Regions from separate parts of the Cupriavidus sp. 22TCCZM04-2 genome, predicted to be linked through region 2. Evidence: predicted binding sites of a transcription regulator. Region 2 holds the regulator's gene; the other holds the start of a gene.
What was found. The regulator FliA, encoded in region 2, starts transcription of late flagellar genes. The targets are predictions, from matches to a motif close to CTAAAGTTTNNNNNNNNNNNGCCGNTA.

Region 1 (7,641 bases), on a different contig from region 2:
CGGTCATCAACGCCCGCACCGACGGCATGCGGCGCCCCGGCGCCAGCGAGCCCGCATGGATGGCGTGGCGGTAGTGATCTGCGAGCTGCTGGTAGAGCGGGGCGGATTCCATACGGCATGATCGCCCCGCTGGCGGGGGCGCGAACAGATACAGAAGGTGGGGTTCTGCATCGTAACAGAGCAAGAAAAACTGCACTGTTGTGGTACCGGGCCGGTATCGCTGTGGCTGTGTGGGATGAACGGGCGCCGATACGCTGGGTGCCTGTCCGAATCACGCCAGGAGCCGCTCATGCCAGCCTCGATCCCCACACCGATTTCTCCGATCCGCTATGCGCTCGGGCCCGGTCAGGCCCTCAGGCGTCACGCCTCGCGCGGCACTGTCATCCACGTGGCGGAGGGCCATGTCGAGGTGGCGCTGCCGCCGCAATGGGCTGCTGTCGGCACACTGGGCCTGCGTCACCGGCTCAGTCCCGGAGGAGTGCTTGTGCTCGGCGAGCGCGGCTGGCTGACGGTATCGGCCACCGGCGCGGCCGAGGTGATGTGGCGGGAGCCCGCGCCGGGACGCTGGCAACGCGCCTGTCGTGGATTGGCCGGATGGCTGCGCCGGCGCGCCTGGGCGGCCACCACCGGCCCCTTCAAGGCGGAAACCCGATAGAATGGCGCACCCGGCCGGCCTTGCCCGGCCGGTTGCCCTTTTCTGGTCCGCTCCTGATGCCCCGTGGCACGGATAGCGCGGCCGTTCCGGCTACGACTGTGGCCGCATCCTCGCAGGTTTCCATGCTCCGCCTTTCCGAACTCAAGCTCTCCCTCGAACACACCGAAGACGATCTCGACCACGCCGTGCGCGGGGCGCTGGCGCAGATCGGCGTGAAGGGCGACGGGCTTGTGCAATACACCGTGTTCCGCCGCGCGCACGACGCGCGCAAGCGCTCCGACATCAAGCTCACCTACATCATCGACATCGAGGTGAAGGACGAGCCCGCCGCCATCAAGCGCATGGCCGGCAAGCCCAACTGGAGCGTGACGCCCGACATGGCGTACCACTTCGTTGCGCAGGCGCCGCAGGGCGGCAATGCCGGCAATACGCCGCGTCCGGTAGTGATCGGCATGGGGCCGTGCGGCCTGCTGGCCGGTCTGCTCCTGGCGCAGATGGGCTTCCGCCCGATCATCCTGGAACGTGGCAAGGAAGTGCGCGAGCGCACCCGCGACACCTTCGGCCTGTGGCGCAAGAGCGTGCTTAACCCGGAGTCGAACGTGCAGTTCGGCGAAGGCGGTGCGGGCACGTTCTCGGATGGCAAGCTGTACAGCCAGATCAAGGATCCGAAGCATTACGGCCGCAAGGTGCTCAACGAGTTCGTGCGTGCCGGCGCGCCGGAAGACATCCTGTACAAGGCGCGTCCGCACATCGGCACGTTCCGGCTGGTGAGCATGGTCGAGAAGATGCGCGCCGAGATCCGCGAGCTGGGCGGCGAGGTCCGCTTCGAGACCCGCGTCGATGATCTCGATATCGATCAGGGCAAGCTGCGTGGCCTGAAACTGTCCACGGGCGAGTACCTGGCCGCAGAGCACGTCATCCTCGCGGTGGGGCACAGCGCGCGCGACACCTTCGAGGTGCTGCACAAGCGTGGCGTGTTCATGGAGGCCAAGCCGTTCTCGCTCGGCTTCCGCATCGAGCATCCGCAGGGACTGATCAACCGCAGCCGCTTCGGCAAGTTCGCCGGCAACAAGCTGCTCGGCGCGGCCGACTACAAGGTGGTGCACCACTGCAGCAACGGCCGTTCGGTGTACAGCTTCTGCATGTGCCCGGGCGGCACCGTGGTGGCCGCCGCCTCGGAGCCGGGCCGCGTGGTGACCAATGGCATGAGCCAGTACAAGCGCGCGGAGCGCAACGCGAACGCGGGCATCGTGGTGGGCATCACGCCGCAGGATTACCCCGGCGGTCCGCTGGCCGGCGTCGAGTTCCAGCGCAAGTGGGAAGAGCGCGCCTTTGAACTGGGCGGACGCAACTACAACGCGCCGGGCCAGCTGGTGGGCGACTTCATCGCGCGCCGGGCATCGACTTCGCTCGGTTCGGTCGAGCCGTCCTACAAGCCGGGTGTGACCCCGACCGACCTCAGCACCGCGCTGCCCGACTACGTTATCGACGCCATTCGCGAAGCGCTGCCGGAACTCGACAAGAAGATTGCCGGCTTTGCCATGCACGATGCGGTGCTGACGGGCGTGGAAACGCGCACGTCGTCGCCGCTGCGCATTGAGCGCAAGGCGGACTATCAGAGCGTGAATGTGGAAGGCCTGTATCCGGCCGGCGAGGGCGCCGGCTATGCGGGCGGGATCTACTCGGCCGCGATCGACGGCATCGAAGTGGCCGAGGCCGTGGCGCTGGCCATCGTCAACGGGCGCTGATCAGCGCGCGGCGAGCCACTGCGCCGCGCCCTGGCCAGCGGTGCGGCCGCTCGCGAAGCACGCTGTCAGCAGGTAGCCGCCGGTCGGGGCTTCCCAATCCAGCATCTCGCCCGCGCAGAACACGCCGGGCAGCGCGTCCAGCATCAGGCTGGCGTTCATCGCTTCAAAACGCACGCCGCCCGCGCAGCTGATGACCTCGTCGATCGGCCGTGCGCGCAACAGGCGCAGCGGCAGTGCCTTGATCGATGCCGCCAGCGTCGCGGTGTCCTGCATGGCTTCCTTCGACAGGCACTCGCGCAGCAGGCTGGCTTTCACACCGGTAATGCCAAGCCGGCTCTGCAGGTGGCTTGACAGCGAGCGCGAGCCACGCGGGTGCGATACCTCGGCCAGCACGCGCTGCGCATCATGATCGGGCAGCAGGTCCAGGTAGACGATGGCTTCGCCGTCGCGCTCGATCCGGTCGCGGATGGGCGCGGACAGCGCGTACACCAGGCTGCCTTCGATGCCGGCCGCGCTGATCACGAACTCGCCCTGGCGATAGTGCGCGTTGCCCTGCGTATCGGTCACCGCCAGCGCAACGGGCTTGACCGGATGGCCGGCATGGCGCTCGGAAAACATCGTGCTCCAGCTGGCATCGAAACCGCAGTTCGCCGGCCGCAGCGCGGCGATATCCACGCCATGGCGGGCGAGCAACGGCACCCACGCGCCATCGGAGCCAAGCCGTGCCCAGCTGGCGCCGCCCAGCGCCAGGAGCACGGCATCGGCGCGCACTTGCTGCTCGCCTTGCGGCGTGGCAAAGCGCAGCGCGCGCGCCGCATCGTCAGTCCAGCCGAGCCAGCGGTGTCGCATATGGAAGTGCACGCCGGCTTCACGCAGCCGGTGCAGCCACGCGCGCAGCAGCGGGGCAGCCTTCATGTCGGTGGGAAAGACGCGGCCGGAGCTGCCGACGAAGGTCTCGATACCCAGTTCGTGTACCCAGTCGCACAAGGCTTGCGCGCCAAAGTCCGCCAGCATCGGCGTGATTTGCGCGGTGCGTTCGCCGTAGCGCGACAGGAATGCCGGTTCCGGTTCGGCATGCGTGAGGTTCATGCCGCTCTTGCCAGCCATCAGGAATTTGCGTCCCACCGATGCCATGGCATCAAATACGTGTACCTGGACGCCACGTGCAGCCAGTACCTCGGCCGCCATCAGCCCCGCGGGACCGCCGCCAATCACCGCGGCTTCAACCGGCAGGATGGTGGGCGTGGCGGCAAGCGTATCGGTGGGCGGCATGGCAAGGCGGGAATGAATGGCAGGGGCGTGCTACGCCGCGGATTATAGAGCCTGCGGCAGCGCTAAAATGGTGCTTTGTCCCGGTCTTGCCGCCATGCCGTCTTCCGTCACCGATCAAGATGCCGTCATTGCCGCCACGCGCCACTGGCTGGCGCGCGCGGTCATCGGGCTCAATCTCTGCCCGTTTGCCAAGAGCGTGTATGTGAAGGAGCAGGTCCGCTACGTGGTCTGCGAAGCTACCGAAGCCCCCGACGTGCTCGACGTGCTGGAGCGCGAGCTGACGCTCCTGGCGGAGACCGACCCCGCACAGGTCGACACCACGCTGCTGATCATGCCCCGTGCGGTGCCCGACTTTCTCGACTTCAACGACCTGCTGTTCTTCGCCGAGCGCCTGCTCAAAAGCCTGCGCCTGGAAGGCATGCTGCAGATCGCGAGCTTCCACCCGCAGTACCAGTTCGAAGGGACGGAGCCGGACGATATCGAGAACTACACCAACCGCGCGCCGTATCCGATCCTGCATCTGCTGCGCGAGGACAGCATTGCCCGCGCCGCCGCGGCGTTTCCCGACGCGGCCGATATCTACGAGCGCAACATGGAGACCATGCGCCGCCTGGGCCATGAAGGTTGGCAGCGCTGGATGGACGGTGACGACGCCGGCGACGATGGCGCGGCGCCGCGCCAGGCGGACGCTTAGTTCGTCGCCGGCTCGGGTGCGGCGAAGAACCGCTCGCGCATTTCTTCAAGCCCCAGCGTGGCGAGCACGTTGTCCAGCCGCTCGGCGGGACGGCGGCGCGGCAAGTCCTTGAACTGGGCGATGATCAGCTCGTTCTTCATTGAGTGTTCCCAGCCGACCAGTTCGGTCACGCTGACCTGGTAGCCGTGCGCCTCCAGCTGCAGGCAGCGCAGCACATTGGTCACCTGGCTGCCGAATTCACGCGTGTGCAGCGGATGGCGCCAGATCTCGGTCAGCGGGTTGCCGGCCAGCAGGCGTCCCTTGTTCTTGCGCAGCACGCTCGCGACCTCGGCCTGGCAGCACGGCACCAGCACGATGTGCCGGGCACGCTTGGCCAGCGCGAAGCGAATGGCGTCGTCGGTGGCCGTGTTGCAGGCGTGCAGCGCCGTGACCACGTCGACCGTCTCTGGCAGCGCCGGCGAGGTGATGGAGTCGGCCACCGACAGGTTCAGGAACGACATGCCTGGAAATCCAAGGCGCGTGGCCAGTGCCTGCGAGTTCTGCACCAGTTCTTCACGCGTTTCGATGCCGAAAATGTGCGACTGGTCGTGCAGGCTCTTGAAGAACAGGTCGTACAGGATAAAGCCCAGGTACGACTTGCCGGCGCCGTGGTCGACCAGCGTGACGGCATCGCGCTCGGACTTGACCTCCTGCAGCAGCGGTTCGATGAACTGGAACAGGTGGTAGACCTGCTTGAGCTTGCGCCGGCTGTCCTGGTTCATCTTGCCGTCGCGCGTCAGGATATGGAGCTCCTTGAGCAGCTCGATCGACTGGCCGGGACGGATTTCGTGGGTATTTGCCATGACTGCGGGGATTCGGGAGGCGGCGGACGCCTCGGAAGCCAACAGTTTACCGAAAACGCAGCGCCCGTCTGCCATACCATCCGGGACGTCAATGGAAGCCCCGATTTGCCCTGCCTCAAGTTTTGTCTCCAGATGCCGTAGGTATTCGATTGACAACAAGCGGACGTGCGCTCGAGCGCACCGGCCCGGACTGACTGTGCCTGGATCAGGTGCAGCGCGTGGGCGCCGCTGTACAAAGCGAATTTGGGGGACTCATGAGTCACGAGTCGGGTTTGCGCCTGGAGCTCAGTGAGCCGGGCGAGCAGGTGCGCGCACGCTACGTACCCGAGACGGGCCGGTTGCCTCCGGACCACACCGCGTTCCGGGAATGCCTGGCCAGCCATGGCTGGGAGCAGGCGCGGCTGGACCCGCGCGCCATTGCGAAATTCCTCGGCCAGTGCCAGCAAGCCGATCGCGAGATCGATGCCACGGTCGGCGCGCTGATCGACGGTGCGTTCGAACTCGACATCAGCGACGATCGCCTGTCCGTGCGCCTGACGCTGATGCGGCCCGAAGGCGGCCGCGCCGTGACCGGGGTGGAAATCCGGCGTGCCGTCGCCGAACGGGGCGTGACGGCCCAGGTCCAGTCGCTGGTCCTGGAAGCCACCCTTGCGGAGGGTGCCTGCGAACTGCGCGAGATCGCGGCGGGCATCGCCCCGCGGCAAGGCCAGCCGGCGCGCTTCGTTAACTTGCTGCAACCCCGCAAGCCCGCGCAGGCCGACGACGACGCCCCCATGGACCTGCGCGAACTCGGCAACCTGATGCTGGTCAGCCCCGGCACGCCGCTGATGCGCCGCGTTCCGGCCGAGCCCGGCAGCGACGGCGTTGATGTTTTTGGCAAGGCGCTGGCCGCCGACCCCGTCGAAGACACGCCGTTTGCCGAAGGACTGACCGGTGCCGCGGCCGATCCCAACGATCCCGACCTGCTGATCGCCGTCCTCGCTGGCTCGCCGGTGGTGGGCATGCACGGCATCGCGGTCAGCCCGGTGGTGCAGGTGGAATCCGTCGACCTGCACTCGGGCAATGTGGCGTTCGATGGCACGCTGCGGGTGTCGGGCGACATCCGCACCGGCATGTCGGTGAAGGTTACCGGCGACGTGGTCGTGGACGGCGTCATCGAAGCCGCGACGATCGAGGCGGGCGGCAGCATCGTGGTCAAGGGCGGCATCATCGGCAAGGCCGAGACCGGACACGGACATGCGGACCCGGGCGGCACCATCAGCCGCGCCAGCGTGCGCTGCCAGGGTGCGGTGCAGGCGCGTTTCATCGAAAACGCGGTGGTCGAGGCAGGCACGGAGGTCAACGTCGAAAGCGGCATCCGCCAGAGCGATGTGGCTGCGGGCGAGCGCATCGTCGTGGGCGGGACCAGCGGCACAGGCAGCATCAGCGGCGGCCGCAGCCGTGCGCTGCTGGCGGTGCGTGCGGCGGTGTTCGGCGCGCCCGCGGGCACCGCCACAATCGTGCAGGTCGGCGTGAACCCGTACGCGGATGCCCAGCGCGCGGCGCTCGAGGCTGGGCGCCGGCGTCTGCTCGAGGAGCAGAACAAGGTCAAGCAACTCGTGGCCTTCTTTGCCAAGAACCCGGAACGCGCGGTGGACGACGTGCGCGAAAAGGCGCGGGCCACGCTGTTCAAATCGTCGCGCGACCTGTTCGAGCTCGAGGAGAAGATCGCCAGGCTGGGCGAGCAGATGCAACCCGCGGCGGGGGCGGTGATCGACGCCGCCCGCCGCATTCATGGCGGCGTGACGCTGCAGGTGGGCAACCGCGTGCTCAAGGTGATGGAAGACAAGCCTGGCGCACAGATCCGCCTGATCGATGACCGCATTGCGGTGACCTGAGCGGCATGGCCGCGGCCTGCGGCTGGCGTCCGGCGGAATTTGTACTAAGCTGCAGAGGTGTCCTGGGGTGCCGCAGGATAGGCGATGGCTAGTGTTGGGCAGTGAATGCAGAAGCGGATCAGCAATCCGTGGAAGCGTTACACGGAACCGACTCACGTGGCACTGAATCCCCGAAGGCCAGCGCGCGCGCTGGCCTTTCTGTTACTGCACGCCGCCCGTGCATGCCAAGGAGAACCAGATGAGCAGTAAGCAGGACCTCGACCTGGCGATTTCCCGCGTGCTGAAGGCGCCGCGCGATCTCGTCTGGAAAGCCTGGATCGACCCGAACCACCTGAAGGAATGGTGGTGCCCGAAGCCGTGGACCACCGAAGTCCTCGCTTTCGATTTCGTGCCCGGGGGGGCCTTCCACACGCTGATGCACGGCCCTGGCGGCGAAACCAGCGACAATCCTGGCGTCTTCCTCGACATGGTGCCGCGCTCGCGCATCGTCTGGACCACCGGGCTAGTGGCGCAATGGCGCCCGGCCAACAACCCGTGGCTGCCGATGACCGCC
Region 2 (8,960 bases):
TCGGGACTGGGCCGGATGTTCTCCGCGCATTCGCTGGCGGAACTGTTCAAGGCCATCGCGAAGTCCTTGCTGGTGGGCAGTGTCGGCGCCTGGGTCGTCTGGCACCGTCTGCCCGACGCCATCGCGCTGATGAACGCGCCGGTCCAGGAGGCCTTGCTGCACATGCTGGACATGGTCCTGCACTGCTGCCTGGCGGTGGTGCTGTCGCTGCTGGTCGTGGCCGCCATCGACGTGCCGTGGCAGTTCTACGAGCACTTCAAGAAGCTGCGCATGACCAAGGAAGAGGTAAAGCAGGAATTCAAGGAAAGCGAAGGCGACCCGCATATCAAGGGCCGCATCCGCCAGCAGCAGCGTGCCATGGCGCGGCGCCGGATGATGGCGGAAGTGCCCAAGGCCGACGTGGTGGTGACCAACCCCACGCACTTTGCCGTGGCGCTGCGCTACGAGGAAGGCCGCATGGGCGCGCCGCGCGTGGTGGCCAAGGGTACCGACGAGGTCGCCGCGCGCATCCGCGCCCTGGCGGCCGAGCACCGCATTCCGCTGATGTCCGCGCCGCCGCTGGCGCGCGCGCTGCACCGCCACGTGGAACTGAACCGGGAAATCCCGGCCGGCCTCTATGCCGCCGTCGCCGAAGTCCTGGCCTGGGTCTATCAACTGAAACACTGGCACTACTCGCAGGGTCCGGAGCCGTCCGCGCCTGTCGACCTGATGGTGCCGGATGAACTTGCCGTTCCGGAAAGCCGCGCATGAACGCTTTGAACTCCCTGCTGAACCTGCCTGGCCTGCGCAATGCCGGCCAGCTGAAGGCGATGACCGGGCCGCTGCTGATCGTCATGATCCTCGGGATGATGATCCTGCCGCTGCCCGCGTTCGTGCTGGACCTGTTGTTCACGTTCAATATCGCGCTGGCGATCATGGTGCTGATGGTCAGCATGTACACGCAGAAGCCGCTCGATTTCGCGGCGTTTCCGGCGGTGCTGCTGTTCACGACGCTGCTGCGCCTGTCGCTCAACGTGGCGTCGACGCGCGTCGTGCTGCTGGAGGGCCATACCGGTCCGGACGCCGCCGGCAAGGTCATCGAGGCGTTCGGCCACTTCCTGGTCGGTGGCAACTTCGCGGTCGGCATCGTGGTGTTCGCTATCCTGGTGGTGATCAACTTCATGGTCATCACCAAGGGCGCGGGGCGGATTGCCGAGGTGGGCGCGCGCTTCATGCTGGATTCCATGCCCGGCAAGCAGATGTCGATCGACGCCGACCTGAACGCCGGCCTGATCAACGAAGAGCAGGCCAAGAAGCGCCGCGCCGAAGTCGCGCAGGAGTCCGACTTCTACGGCGCCATGGACGGCGCCAGTAAATTCGTGCGCGGCGATGCCGTGGCCGGCCTGCTGATCATGTTCATCAACGTCGCCGCCGGCATGGTCGTGGGCATGGTCCAGCATGACCTGGACTTCGGCACCGCCGTGCACAACTACACGCTGCTGACGATTGGCGACGGCCTGGTCGCGCAGATCCCGGCATTGGTGATCTCGACGGCCGCCGGCGTGATCGTGTCGCGCGTGTCGAACGAACAGGACGTCGGCGAGCAGCTCACCGGCCAGCTCTTTACGAACCCGCGCGTGCTGTACCTGACGGCCGGCATCATCGGCATGATGGGCATTATCCCCGGCATGCCGCATATCGCCTTCCTGCTGCTGGCCGGCGGCATGGCCTGGCTGGGTCGCCATCTGGCGCGCCGGGCGGTCTCCACGGAACAGGCCAGGCAGCGCGAAGAGCGCGCGCCCGCCGCGACACAGGAATCGACCGAAGCGAGCTGGGACGACGTCACGCTGGTGGACCCGCTTGGCATGGAAGTCGGCTATCGCCTGATCACGCTGGTTGACCGCGCACAGGATGGCGAACTGCTTGGCCGCATCAAGAGCATCCGCAAGAAGGTGGCGCAGGAGATCGGCTTCCTGGTGCCGGTCGTGCATATCCGGGACAACCTGGAACTGAAGCCCAACGCCTACCGCATCACGCTCAAAGGCGTCGAGATCGGACGTGGCGAAGCCATGCCGGGGCAGTGGATGGCGATCAACCCGGGGCAGGTCAGCGGCGTGCTGCCAGGCGCGGCGACCAAAGATCCCGCCTTTGGCCTGCCGGCTGTCTGGATCGACGCCGGCATGAAGGAGCAGGCGCAGGCCTACGGCTACACCGTGGTGGACGCCAGCACCGTGGTTGCCACGCACCTGAACCACCTGATCCACATGCATGCCGCCGAGCTGCTGGGCCGCCAGGAAGTTCAGTTGCTGCTCGATCGCATCGCCAAGGAAGCGCCGAAGCTCACCGAGGACCTGGTGCCCAAGGCGATCTCGCTCACGGCGCTGCAGAAGATCCTGCAGAACCTGCTCGACGAAGGCGTGCCCATCCGCGACATGCGGACCATTCTTGACGTCATAGCCGAGCACGCCCCGAAGATCAGCGACCCGAACGAACTCACTTCGCTGGTGCGCCAGTCGCTGGGCCGGGCCATCACGCAGCAGCTGTTCCCCAATGGCGCGGACCTGCAGGTGATTGGCCTCGATGCCGGCCTGGAACGCGTGCTGTCGCAGGCGCTTACCAATGGCGGTGGCATCGAGCCGGGACTCGCCGATGCGCTGCTGCAGCAGACCCAGGGTGCCGTCGTCCGGCAAGAGCAGATGGGCCTGGACCCGGTGCTGTTGGTGCCGTCTCAGTTGCGCCCGCTGATGGCGCGCTTCCTGCGGCGCACCATGCCGCAGCTGAGGGTGTTGTCCCATGCCGAAGTGCCGGACAACCGCAATATCCGTATTACCGCAATGATCGGTGCGTGAGGAACGCAAGATGAGCGTAGCGAAATTCGTCGCGGCCAACGGCCGTGAAGCCATGCGCAAGGTGCGCGAAGCCATGGGCCCCGATGCCGTGGTGCTGTCCAACCGCACCATCGACGGCGGCGTGGAGATCGTCGCTATGCGCGATGCCGATCTCAGCGCCACATCGGCGGGCGCGCAAGTCTACGTTGCGCCAGAGCCCGTCGTGGCAGCGCCCGAGCCGGCTGCCATCGGCGACCTGCGCGGCGAGCTGCAGTCCATGCGCGCGCTGCTCGAACGCCAGCTGGCGGGGCCGGCTCCGGCCGCGGCCACCGGCGCGGTGGCCGCGGGGGATCCGCTGCGCGAGTCGCTGTTTGGCTGGATGGTCGGGGCCGGCTTCTCGGCACAGCTCGCGCGCACGCTGCTGGCACGGCTGCCGGTAGGCTGCGACCGTCCGGCGGCCATGACGTGGATTCGCGCCGAGCTGGCCAGCAAGGTGCCGGTGCTCGGCAACGAAGAGGCCTTGTTCGACCAGGGCGGCGTGCTGGCGCTGATCGGGCCTACCGGCGTGGGCAAGACCACCACCACCGCCAAGCTCGCGGCGCGCTACGTGCTGCGCCACGGCCCCGAGCGCCTGGCGCTGCTGACCACCGACAGTTTCCGTATCGGCGCGCACGAGCAGCTGCGCATCTACGGCGACATCCTGGGCGTGCCCGTGCATGCGGTGAAGGACGCCGCCGACCTGCGCTTCGCGCTGGCGGCGATGAAAGACAAGCACCTGGTGATCATCGATACCGTTGGCATGAGCCAGCGCGACCGCAACCTGTCCGAGCAGATCGCCATGCTCGCGGGCGTGCAGGCGCCGGTACAGCGCGTGCTGCTGCTCAACGGCGCCAGCCATGGCGACACCCTCAACGAGGTGGTGCATGCCTACCGCCACGACGCCGTGCCGGAAGGCGGCGGCGTCGACGGCTGCATCATCAGCAAGGTGGATGAAGCCACGCACCTCGGTTCCGTGCTGGACGTGGTGATCCGTCACCGCCTGCCCGTGTTCTACGTGTCGACCGGGCAACGCGTGCCGGAACACCTCGAACTCGCCAATGGCGCCACGATGGTCGAGCGCGCCTTCCTCACGCCGCGCCGCGGTTCGGTGTTTGCCGATGCCGACGCCGCGCGCAGGCAGGCCGGCAGCCTGGATGACACACCGGCCCGCCAGGGCGGTGCCGATGACGTGCTGCGTTCGCTGACCGACAGCGCGGACGCGCTGGGCCAGTGCGTGAGCGAACTCAATGCCGCGCAGCATGGCTTTGAACTGGCACGCCAGCTCTGGCAGCAGCGCGCTGCCGACGCGCCCACGCTGCGGCCGATGGCGCAGCAGGTGCGCGAGGCCGTCTGCCGCGACGTGAACCGCGAATGCGACCAGTTCGTGCTGTCGCTGGCGGCCACGCTGCAGGTGCCCGTACCTGGCCGCCGCGCGCCGCAGTCGATGCTGCATACGCTTTGGCTTGGCGATCGCATCGGCATGCCGCTGGCCGCCACGGTCACCCCGGCTGGCCGAGCTGGCCAGGCCATGGGCGAGGCTGACGCCGAAGCCGCTACGCTGCGCGCCACGATCGGTGCGGCCCGGCCTGTCGTCCATCTCGTCGATGCGCTGCCGGCGGCTGCCACGCTGACGCGCTGGCAGCAGGCCGGCGAACGCTGGGTGGCCGCCACGCGCAAGACAGCGCGCGTGATCTGCGGTGGCACCGCGTGGAAGCTGGACGCTCTGGCCGAAACGCTGACGTTCCACGCCGTGGGCGAAGTCAATGTGCGCGGCCGAGAAGCCGTACAGTGGCTGGCAACGACCGAGGTACGCGTGCCCGAGGGCCCCGTTCGCGGCCGCGGCGCGCCGGAAGGCGGCATCGACGCCCAGCTCGTGATCGCCAGGACGGTCGACTACGTCTCGGGCGAGCTGCTCGATACACGCTATCTGCTGTGCGATCCGCAACTGTCGGGCCACGCCGCGCATGCCGCGCGCTGGTCGCTGTGGGCGGACAACGCCGAAGTCCAGTTCCGCACGCTGCGCCATGCGCTGGACCATTTCGCGCAAGACGGCGAAGGCGCCAGCGCCGCCGGCGGCGGCCTGGCGGCGCTCCAGCTGGGCGTGACCGCGCTGCGCCTGGAACATTCGCCGACGGCTACGGCGCCGGCCTTCCTGGCCCGCCTGGCGGGCCGCAGCGGGCCGCGCCAGCCGGGCAGCGCCGCGGTGGCCGGTCCGGTGCTGAATGAAGGCATGGGCCGCCTGCTGGCCTTGCTGGACGTGCTGGAAAGCTATCCGGGCCGCCAGTCGGATGGCACGCCCGACACCGTTGATCTCCTCGAAAGCGACAACACCGTTGCTGCCATCGGTGCCGCGCGGCCCGCTGTGGCGGCGCCGGCCGGTTCGTTGTCCGGACTGCCCGAACTCATGGCTCCCGGAGTCACGTCGTGAGCACGCTGGCGATGGACCAGGCCGAGAGCCTGCGACGCATGCTGGCGCCGCGCGTCACGCGCCGCATCGCCGTGGTGGCCAGCGGACAGGGGGCGGGGGCGACCACCATTGCCTGTGGCCTGGTGCATGCCTTGTCGATGCAAGGCGAACGCGTGCTGCTCGTCGATGAGGACCGGGCCGGCCATGCCGTAAGACTGACCGGCGCGGAGCCCGCCGGCTCGTTTGCCGACGTCCGGGCAGGCCGCCTGACGCTGGAGGCTGCGCTCGGTGCGCGTCCGGCTGGCGCTGCCGCGGTATTGCCGGCTGGTACGCCACAGTCGAACGTCGCGCAATGGCCGGATTCGCTGTCCGGCTTTCGCAGCGTGCTGATCGATGCCATGACGGACGCGGATGGTGCGCTCTCCGCGCTGGCGGGCGCCGCGCACAACGTGCTGGTGGTGATGCGTCCGGAGCTGGCCTCGATCACCGCGGCCTATGCCTGCATCAAGCGCCTGCACCATCTGCACGCCTGCCGGCATTTCCACCTGGTGGTCAACATGGCGGCCACCGACGCCGCGGTGCAAGCCATTGCCGGAAACCTCGCGCGCACCGCGCGGCAGTACCTTGGCGTCGAGATCAGTAGCGCTGGCTGGCTGCCTGCCGATCCGCTGGTGACGCGCAGCGTGCAGCTCGGGCGCTGCGTGGTGGAAGCCTACCCGGCTGCGCCAGCCACGATTGCATTGCGCCGGGCGGCCAGTGGCATTGGCGCATGGCCGTTGCGCGCAGAGCGGGTCACGGCCGCGCCATCCGCCGTGGCGGCCTGAACGCATGACCGTTCGCAACGGAAGACGACCCCGCCCCTGACCCCGCCGGCCCGCCATGCGGGCAGGCTTTGCAAGCAAGCATTCACGAGAATTCCACCATGTACACGATCCAGGGAAAGCTCGAACAGGCCGACGTGGTCAAGACCCACGCGCAGCTGGTGCGCCGCATCGCGCTGCAACTGGCGGCCAAGCTGCCGGCCAGCGTGCAGATCGATGACCTGATCCAGGCCGGCATGATCGGCCTGCTCGACGCGGCCAAGCGCTATGAGGATACGCATGGCGCGCGATTCGAGACCTACGCCAGCCAGCGTATCCGCGGCGCCATGCTTGACGAGGTGCGGGCCAACGACTGGCAGTCGCGCAGCCTGCGCCAGTTCACGCGGCGCATCGAGCGCACGCAGCGCGGCCTGGAACAGAAGCTCGGCCGCGCACCGCTCGACTCGGAAGTCGCGCAGGAACTGGAAATGCCGCTGGACGACTACCAGGTCTTGCTCAACGAGGTCTATGGCTGCCAGCTCCTTCACTACGAAGACTTCGAGCGCTCGGGCGAAGAAGACTTTCTCGACCGCCATCTTGGCGTCAGCGAAGACGGCAATCCGCTCACGCAGCTGATGGAGAACGGCATGCGCGAAGCGCTGATCCGCGCCATCGACCGGCTGCCCGAGCGCGAGAAGCTCGTGCTGTCGCTGTGCTATGACCAGGAACTCAACCTGCGCGAGATCGGCGCGGTGCTCGAGGTGACCGAATCGCGCGTCTGCCAGATCCGCGGGCAGGCGATCACGCGCCTGCGCAATCAATTGCGCGGCATGCTCTGATGCGCGGCCGGTCTGGCATCGGACGGGGTGTCCAGCATGCCATGGCGGCCGTGCTGGCGGCGATCGCCACCGCAGCGTGGGCCGCGCCCGAGGCCGGCACCCGGCATGCCTGGAGCGCATCGGTCAATGGACCGGCGCTGTATGGCCGCGGCCAGCGCACCGTTTCTCCTCCGATCCTGCCAAGCGGCAACCTGCCGCAATCCGAAGGCATCATCACCTCGGTGCGCTGGCACTACAGCTTTGTCGCGACACCGCCGGTGGATCTGCAGGCTTACCTCTGCAATGCCCAGCGTTGCGTGATGCTGCCGCAGTCTGAAGGCAAGACCGACGCCTTCGATGGCGACGACGCGACCCAGGGCTTTGTGTTTGCCTTCAGGCTGCCCGGGCAGGGTGCGGTGGCGCCTCTGCTGCAGGGCAAGAGCAATCAGGTGATCGTGGGGTTCCGTTGACCGACAGCGTGCCAGCGCCGGTGTGACGACCAAACCCACATCGATATCGCCGCCTGGCACCACCGGCACTGTTCTGTTTCCACGTTTCCCTTCATTCGGTAGCATGTGGTCATACTGTCTCGCGACAGTGTTCGCGGCCCCTTGTTGCCCATCCCTTCCGTAGCGATGCCGTCGGATCCCGCAGGTCGCGATTTCCTGTGGGGAGGGGGCCGCCTCGTCACTAGCTTCAGTTTGCCATGCGCTGCGTGCGGGCTGAATGCGTTGGAGGATCAAATGGAAGATCAAGTTGCAGACGTGCTGATCATCGGCGCCGGGCCCGCGGGCTCCGTGGCAGCCGGGCTGCTGCGTCGCCGGGGTATTGGCGTGATGGTGCTCGAGAAGGAGACCTTCCCGCGTTTTTCCATTGGCGAGAGCCTGTTGCCGCAGAGCATGGAATACATCGAGGCGGCCGGCATGCTGCAGGCCGTGGTCGAAGCCGGGTTCCAGTACAAGAACGGCGCGGCGTTTGCGCGTGGCGACCGTTATGTCGATTTCGATTTCCGCGACAAATTCTCGTCCGGCTGGGGAACCACCTACCAGGTACAGCGGGCCGATTTCGATCATGTGCTGATCCGCGAAGCGGAGAAGCAGGGCGCGGAAGTCCGCTTCCGGCACCAGGTGACTGACGTGGACGTATCGGGGGCGCAGCCGGTCGTGACCGTGCGCGATCCCAATTGCAACAGCTACCGCGTCACCAGCCGCTTCCTGCTCGATGCCTCCGGCTTCGGGCGCATCCTGCCGCGGCTGCTGCAGCTCGAAACGCCATCCGGCTTTCCGGTGCGCAGCGCCATCTTCACGCATGTCGAAGACCGCGTGATGCCGGGCACCTTCGACCGCAACAAGATTCGCGTCGGGATTCATCCGCGGCATGTGGATGTCTGGTACTGGACCATTCCGTTTTCGAACGGCCGCTGTTCACTGGGCGTGGTCGCCGAGAAGGCTTTCCTTGACGGCTATGCGGGCAGTGACACGGAGCGGCTGCAGGCACTGGTGAACGAGGATCCGGCCCTGGCGGGCCTGCTGGCCAATGCCGTCTGGGATACCCCAGCACGCCATATCGCGGGCTATGCGGCAAACGTGAAATCGCTGTGGGGCAATGGCTACGCGTTGCTCGGCAACGCGGGCGAATTCCTGGATCCCGTCTTCTCGTCAGGCGTGACGATCGCGTTCAAGTCGGCAAGCCTCGCGGCCGGATGCATCGTGCGCGAATTCGCGGGCGAGACGGTGGACTGGGAGGCCGACTATGCGCGCATCCTGAAGTCAGGTGTCGATTGCTTCCGTACGTTCGTCGATGCGTGGTATGCGGGAAGTTTCCAGAAACTCGTCTTTCATCCAGATGCAACGCCCGATATCCGCCGCATGATCTCCGCCGTGCTGGCCGGTTATGCATGGGACCGTTCGAATCCGTTCGTCAGAAACCCTCAGCGGGGGCTCAGCGTGCTCGGGCAGTATTGCGACGACTGAACGCCGCCGCCTTCAGCCGCTGGCCAGGCTAACGCCGCCGCCGCCGGCGGCGGCCTTGCCGTTCTTGCCGTACAGTCCGGAATCGCCGCCGCTGTGCTGGCGCAGCACGTTGATGG

Region 1: the regulator FliA is predicted to act here: its motif matches at 5,326-5,352, upstream of AC3FKG_RS06135 (DUF342 domain-containing protein).

Annotation. Positions count from the first base shown of each region.
Region 1 is NZ_JBYOJS010000003.1:52,979-60,619, forward strand. It holds gene AC3FKG_RS06105 (aminotransferase-like domain-containing protein) at 1-112, opposite strand, end outside; gene AC3FKG_RS06110 (hypothetical protein) at 290-655, shown strand; gene AC3FKG_RS06115 (NAD(P)/FAD-dependent oxidoreductase) at 778-2,403, shown strand; gene AC3FKG_RS06120 (TIGR03862 family flavoprotein) at 2,404-3,675, opposite strand; gene AC3FKG_RS06125 (DUF1415 domain-containing protein) at 3,770-4,369, shown strand; gene AC3FKG_RS06130 (class I SAM-dependent methyltransferase) at 4,366-5,211, opposite strand; gene AC3FKG_RS06135 (DUF342 domain-containing protein) at 5,466-7,088, shown strand; gene AC3FKG_RS06140 (SRPBCC family protein) at 7,327-7,641, shown strand, end outside.
Region 2 is NZ_JBYOJS010000033.1:12,178-21,137, forward strand. It holds gene flhB (flagellar biosynthesis protein FlhB) at 1-750, shown strand, start outside; gene flhA (flagellar biosynthesis protein FlhA) at 747-2,828, shown strand; gene flhF (flagellar biosynthesis GTPase FlhF) at 2,839-5,274, shown strand; gene AC3FKG_RS28810 (MinD/ParA family ATP-binding protein) at 5,286-6,077, shown strand; gene AC3FKG_RS28815 (RNA polymerase sigma factor FliA) at 6,176-6,892, shown strand; gene AC3FKG_RS28820 (flagellar protein FlhE) at 6,934-7,341, shown strand; gene AC3FKG_RS28825 (NAD(P)/FAD-dependent oxidoreductase) at 7,615-8,844, shown strand; gene AC3FKG_RS28830 (flagella synthesis protein FlgN) at 8,857-8,960, opposite strand, start outside.